2 regions of the Kluyvera intermedia genome follow, and region 2 is predicted to be linked to the other one. Evidence: predicted binding sites of a transcription regulator. Region 2 holds the regulator's gene; the other holds the start of a gene.
The links. The regulator ArgR, encoded in region 2, controls arginine synthesis, uptake and breakdown. The targets are predictions, from matches to a motif close to ANTGAATAAAAATACANT.
Positions count from the first base shown of each region.

Region 1: the regulator ArgR is predicted to act here: its motif matches at 1,684-1,701, upstream of argC (N-acetyl-gamma-glutamyl-phosphate reductase).

Region 1 is NZ_CP139986.1:4,586,158-4,589,563, reverse strand. Features, by position in the region: gene argE (acetylornithine deacetylase) at 485-1,636, opposite strand; gene argC (N-acetyl-gamma-glutamyl-phosphate reductase) at 1,790-2,794, shown strand; gene argB (acetylglutamate kinase) at 2,807-3,406, shown strand, end outside.
Region 2 is NZ_CP139986.1:565,238-568,643, forward strand. Features, by position in the region: gene U0026_RS02685 (barstar family protein) at 1-89, shown strand, start outside; gene yhcN-B (DUF1471 family stress response protein YhcN-B) at 144-410, opposite strand; gene yhcN (peroxide/acid stress response protein YhcN) at 521-784, opposite strand; gene argR (transcriptional regulator ArgR) at 1,160-1,630, opposite strand; gene mdh (malate dehydrogenase) at 2,086-3,024, shown strand; gene degS (outer membrane-stress sensor serine endopeptidase DegS) at 3,080-3,406, opposite strand, start outside.

The sequences.
Region 1 (3,406 bases), 710 kb from region 2:
TTATTTTGTTATACACGTCATCCTTCAAGTTGCCTCTGCGTTGGCTGCGCTCATTCACCCCTGTCACGTACTTATGTACGCTCCCGGGGATTAATGAGGGACATCCCTGTCCCTCACCAGAGGCCAGCCTTCGGCTGGTCAAATTCGTTCCTGACGAATTTGTCATTCCCTTGCCGCCTTGATGCAACTCGAATGATTGTGTGTATATATCCCGTCGCCGGAACGTAAGGGCGAGATAAATACACCTCTTTTATAAAGCCACGTAAAAACCCTTACGTCAATTGCTGCGAAATCGCTTCAGCAAACGAATAAATCGCGACAATTTACGAAAGTTAATTCGCATCGTGCCAGATAAGAAATGCTTATGAAAATGTGAAGGAGATCTCGGGAACGCGGGGGTGATGAGGTGCCGGGTGGCGCTGTGCTTATCCGGCCTACAGACGGGGGTAGGCCCGATAAGCACAGCGCTTCCGGGCAAGACTCATTAGTGCCAGCAGAAGTGATGCACCACCTGAGTAATTAATTCTCGCGTTGGTTTAATAAAGCGCGTTTCCAGGTATTCGTCCGGCTGGTGGGCCTGATTAATCGAACCTGGGCCTAAGACGATGGTTGGGCACAGGGTCTGGATAAACGGTGCTTCGGTGCAGTAGTTCACCACTTCGGTTTTCGCGCCGAGCAGTTTTTCCAGCACCTCGACCAGTGGGTGATCCGGCGGACATTCATAGCCTGGAATCGGCGGGTGCAGTTCGCTGATGGTCAGACGCCCCGGCCACTGTGCGCTCACCGGCTCCAGCGCTTCATCCAGCAGGCCGTTGAGATCGTTTAAGGTCATGCCCGGCAGCGGGCGAATATCCATATGCAGTTCGCAGCAGGCACAAATGCGGTTGGAGGCATCGCCGCCGTGAAGGCTGCCGAGGTTGAGCGTCGGGTAAGGAACGGTGAACGCTTCATAGTGATAGCGTTCTTTCAGAGAGTCGCGCAGTTGCATCACCCGGCCAATTGCGTCGTGCATAATTTCAATGGCGTTAACACCGCGTGCCGGGTCGCTTGAGTGGCCGGACTGGCCCAATACACGAATCGCATTCGACATATGGCCTTTGTGCGCCCGCACCGGTTGCAGCGAGGTGGGCTCGCCGATGATGGCGCAATCCGGGCGCAGTTCGGTGGACTCGGCAAAGTAGCGCGCGCCGGCCATGCTGGTCTCTTCATCGGCGGTCGCCAGGATGTAGAGCGGCTTTTTCAACTGCGTCACATCAACATCGCGCAATGCGTCGAGAATAAACGCAAAGAAACCTTTCATATCGGCAGTACCCAAACCGTAGAGCTTGTTTTCATGCTCGGTGAGGGTAAACGGATCGCGCGTCCAGCGGCCATCGTCAAACGGGACGGTGTCGGTATGGCCGGCAAGCAGCAGGCCGCCAGCGCCGTGACCAGTGCTGGCGAGCAGGTTGAATTTATTGCGGGTGCCAGGGACCGGCTGCACCTCAACTTCGAAGCCTAAAGAGGCGAACCAATCCGCGAGCAGAGTGATTAAAGACGCATTGCTCTGATCGAGCGCTTCTTCGGTTGCGCTGATGGACGGAGTGGCGATCAACGCACGGTAAATCTCGATAAATGGGGGTAAATTGTTTTTCATTGTTGACACACCTCGGGTCGTGATAGTATCAATATTCATGCAGTATTTTTGAATAAAAATACATTATCATTAGGCGTAAGAAAACCCACCAAGTGTAAGGTGAAGTGATTACGCTTAATCAGGCAAACAGACATAAGAAGGTGAACTGCACCGATGTTGAATACGCTGATTGTGGGCGCGAGCGGTTACGCTGGCGCAGAGCTTGTGACCTATGTAAATCGCCATCCTCATATGAACATAACCGCTTTGACGGTCTCAGCGCAAAGCAATGATGCGGGAAAGTTAATCTCCGATTTGCATCCACAGCTAAAAGGCATTGTTGATCTGCCGTTGCAGCCGATGTCAGATATCAGTGAATTCAGCGCGGGTGTGGACGTTGTTTTCCTGGCGACCGCTCATGAAGTGAGTCATGACCTGGCCCCGCAGTTCTTGGCGGCGGGTTGCGTGGTGTTCGATCTTTCCGGTGCATTCCGGGTCAACGACGGCGCCTTCTATGAAAAATATTACGGTTTCACCCATCAGCATCCAGAACTGCTGGCGCAGGCGGTGTATGGCCTGGCCGAATGGAGTGCAGATGCGCTGAAAGAGGCTAAGCTGATTGCCGTGCCGGGTTGTTATCCAACGGCGGCGCAGCTTTCCCTGAAACCTCTGATTGATGGCGATCTCCTGGATCTCAACCAGTGGCCGGTGATCAACGCCACCTCAGGCGTCAGCGGTGCCGGTCGTAAAGCGGCAATCTCCAATAGTTTTTGCGAAGTGAGCCTGCAACCGTATGGCGTGTTTACCCACCGCCATCAGCCGGAAATCGCCAGCCATCTTGGCGCAGATGTGATTTTCACCCCGCATCTGGGCAACTTTGCTCGCGGTATTCTGGAAACGATCACCTGCCGCTTGAAACCAGGCGTGACGCATGCGCAGGTAGCTAAGGCATTGCAACAGGCTTACGCCGACAAACCGATGGTGCGTTTATACGATAAAGGTGTTCCGGCACTGAAAAATGTGGTCGGGCTGCCGTTCTGCGATATCGGTTTTGCCGTTCAGGGCGAGCACCTGATTGTGGTGGCGACCGAAGACAATTTATTGAAAGGCGCTGCCGCACAGGCCGTGCAGTGCGCCAATATCCGTTTCGGCTTCGCTGAGACGCAGTCTCTTATTTAAGGTGTGATGACGATGAATCCATTAATTATCAAACTGGGCGGCGTGTTACTGGATAGCGAAGAAGCGCTGGAGCGTCTTTTTAGCGCGCTGGTTAACTATCGTGAATCACATCAGCGCCCGCTGGTGATTGTCCACGGCGGCGGCTGCGTGGTGGATGAGCTGATGAAGCAGCTCAATCTGCCGGTGAAAAAGAAAAATGGTTTGCGCGTTACGCCAGCCGATCAAATCGACATCATCACTGGTGCGCTGGCGGGTACTGCCAACAAAACGCTTCTGGCATGGGCGAAGAAGCATGATATCGCGTCCGTGGGCCTGTTCCTCGGCGATGGTGACAGCGTGAAGGTGACGAAGCTGGATGAAGAGCTGGGTCACGTGGGTCTGGCGCAGCCGGGATCGCCGAAACTGATTAATCTGCTGCTGGAAGGCGGGTTCCTGCCAGTGGTGAGCTCAATTGGCGTGACCGCCGAAGGGCAACTGATGAACGTTAACGCTGACCAGGCGGCAACGGCGCTGGCGGCGACATTAGGTGCAGATCTGATTCTGCTTTCTGATGTGAGCGGTATTCTGGATGGTAAAGGCCAGCGTATTGCCGAGATGACCGCGGCGAAGGCT
Region 2 (3,406 bases):
GTCGACGCTATGGGGCGCTGATCTTGTTGTTTGATGAGGCAGAAGAAGAGCGGGAAGGGATGTTGCGCTTTAACGTTCAGCGCGGGTAAAAAAAAGCCCTCGCAAAAGGGCGAGGGCAAGTCGTCGGTCAAGACGACGAGGGTTTATTTGTACAACTCTGCGGTAGCGTGCCAGCTGTCGCCGGTACGTGCTTCAATAATGCGATAGCTGCTAGCGCCTTGTTTTTCAGCTTTTGCGGCTAACTCGCTACGCATGTCCATCGGAGTACTCCCTACCTGTGATAGAGAAATGGTACCCAGGGATTGTAGGTTTTGCGCCTGGTCGGCGTTAATTTGTTGTGCTGCGGCGTTTGCGCCGAAAGAGAGTACTGATGCCAGACCAAGGGATGCGATGATAATTGCTCTTTTCATACTCTTAACTCCTCACCTTATTGTGCAGCGGTGAGAGGACGTTTTTTCTAATTCCTGGACCGCTGTAGATATTTGATTGACTGATTTTTAACGCATTATTACACGCGAGCTTATTTGTACAGCTCAGCCGTTGCGTGCCAATGAGAACCGGTACGCGCCTCAATGATGCGATAAGAAGAAGCCCCTTCTTCCTGTGCTTTTTTGTTCAGCATTTGATGCATATCCATCGGAGTTGAGCCAACGGAACCGATTGATACGGTGCCAAGGGACTCACGCGTCTGGGCCTGGTCGCTGTTAATAGAATCAGCGGCGAATGCGCCAAAAGAGATAACGGAAAGGATGCTTAAAGCGGCAACGGTTGTTTTGATTTTCATGATACTTACCTCGTCGAATTTTTTTGGAAGGCCTTTATTCTGTGACCCTCATCACGAAATTAAGTATACACTAATCACATAAAATATTAATACCTGACTAATGGTTGCGCGTGTAATTACATGTCAAGAACCGTCATTTTTAGAACGTATATGTATAAGAAAGCGCATAATCTGGCAAAGCTATGCTGCAATAATGCGTAAAATCAAAAAGATAGAATAATTTGATATTTTGTGCGCTTAAGTCAGGATATATTCACTGTGTATATGTATCAGGGTGAGGGATCGCACTAAATGCTAACGAAACGGCAGTTTAAGATGTGGGGATGGCGGGGATAAGCCGCTCCTCTGGAAATCCAGAGGAGGCAGCAGAAGGGATTACAGTTCCTGCTCGAACAGAATCTGGATAGCCTCAAAGAGATCTTTAACGCTAAAGCCTCTGGCCGGGGTAGTGAAAATGGTGTCATCGCCAGCAATGCTGCCGAGAATGCCCTCAGCTTTACCCAATGAGTCCAGCAGGCGCGCGATCAACTGTGCGGCGCCTGGGCTGGTGTGGATAACGACCACGGAATCGTTGTAATCAATGTCCAGCACCAGGTTTTTCAGTGGGCTGGTGGTGGTTGGTACGCCCAGTTCGGCTGGCAGGCAATAAACCATCTCCATTTTGGCGTTGCGCGTACGCACGGCGCCAAACTTAGTCAGCATACGAGAGACTTTGGATTGGTTAATATTATCGAAGCCCTCTTCCTGTAAGGCCTGAACAATTTCGCCCTGAGAGCTAAATTTTTCTTCCTTCAGTAACGCTTTAAAGGCTTTAACTAATTCTTCTTGTTTGGTCGAACTTCGCATAAGTCACCCGAGTATGGTGGTGAAATTAACATTATTATGCATATAGGTGAATTTTTATGCAAAACAATTTGCCCCAAGAGGCTAAATAAAATAGAGAAAGGCAAGATTTTAGCAAAAATTAGCCCTAAGAAACATGCTTATGTCACGGGAAGCAAATAAGTTAAAAGTAAATGAAATGTTATTAAATTGCTGTTGTTTTACGCAACATGCTGAGTATATTGTAATCGATAGTTGATGAAAATTTGGTTTCGTAGACAGACCTTTTTCTGGAAGTCATGCGGTTCAACCAACAATGCTGTTGGATAACCCGCATTCTGTAAGCAATTATATTGTAATTAATTACCTCGTGAATTAAGGTCGCCGCAACGGAGTAACAACAGGTCTCTCCTGCGTTGGTTATGCGGTCCACAGCAGGTTGCTACCTGAATGTCATTAACCACAATAAGGAGTTTAGGATGAAAGTCGCAGTCCTTGGTGCCGCCGGCGGAATCGGTCAGGCGCTTGCCCTACTACTAAAGACCCAACTTCCTTCAGGTTCAGAACTCTCTTTGTATGATATCGCCCCCGTCACGCCTGGTGTCGCGGTCGATCTCAGCCATATTCCAACGGATGTTAAAATCAAAGGTTTCTCGGGTGAAGATGCGACGCCAGCGCTAGTTGGGGCTGATGTCGTTTTGATCTCAGCAGGTGTTGCACGTAAACCCGGTATGGATCGCTCCGATCTGTTTAACGTTAACGCCGGGATTGTGAAAAACCTGGTGCAACAAGTCGCCAAAACCGCGCCAAAAGCCTGCATTGGTATTATTACCAATCCGGTCAACACGACGGTGGCCATTGCCGCTGAAGTGCTGAAAAAGGCGGGCGTGTATGATAAGAACAAACTGTTCGGCGTAACGACGCTGGATATCATCCGCTCCAATACCTTTGTTGCCGAGCTGAAAGACAAAAACTGTGGCGACGTGGAAGTGCCTGTCATTGGCGGCCACTCCGGCGTGACCATCCTGCCTTTACTGTCGCAAATTCCTGGCGTCAGCTTTTCCGATCAGGAAGTGAATGACTTAACCAAACGCATCCAGAACGCGGGCACCGAAGTGGTGGAAGCGAAAGCGGGTGGTGGGTCAGCAACGCTCTCTATGGGACAGGCGGCGGCGCGTTTTGGTCTGTCGCTGGTACGCGCTCTACAGGGCGAAAAAGGCGTGGTGGAATGCGCTTATGTTGAAGGTGACGGCGAATATGCCCGTTTCTTCTCACAGCCGCTGCTGCTCGGTAAAAACGGCGTTGAAGAACGTCAGTCAATCGGCAAACTGAGTGCCTACGAACAGCAGGCGCTGGAAGGGATGCTGGAAACGCTGAGAAAAGATATTCAGTTGGGTGAAGAGTTTATCAACAAATAAGACCATTAGTCTTATTGTCACAAAGGGGCCGAATGGCCCCTTTGCTTTTGCTTCATTAGTCTGATGCCGGGTATTCCTGAATCGTCACCTGCATCGTCATCTTCTTATCATCACGCATCACCACGACCGGAATGATTGAACCCGGGCGAATCTCCGCCACCTGATCCATTGTCTCCAGCGCGGAAACCGCCTGCTTGCCGTTCACCGAGATAATCACGTCGTTATTCTGGATCCCCGCCTGGGCTGCCGGGCCGTTCGGCGACACATCATTAACCACGATCCCCTGGATCGGGTCGATACTGCTGCCCTGCGCGTGCAGCGGTGCAATTTCACGCCCGCTGATGCCGATGAAGCCACGGATCACTCGGCCATCGCGAATCAA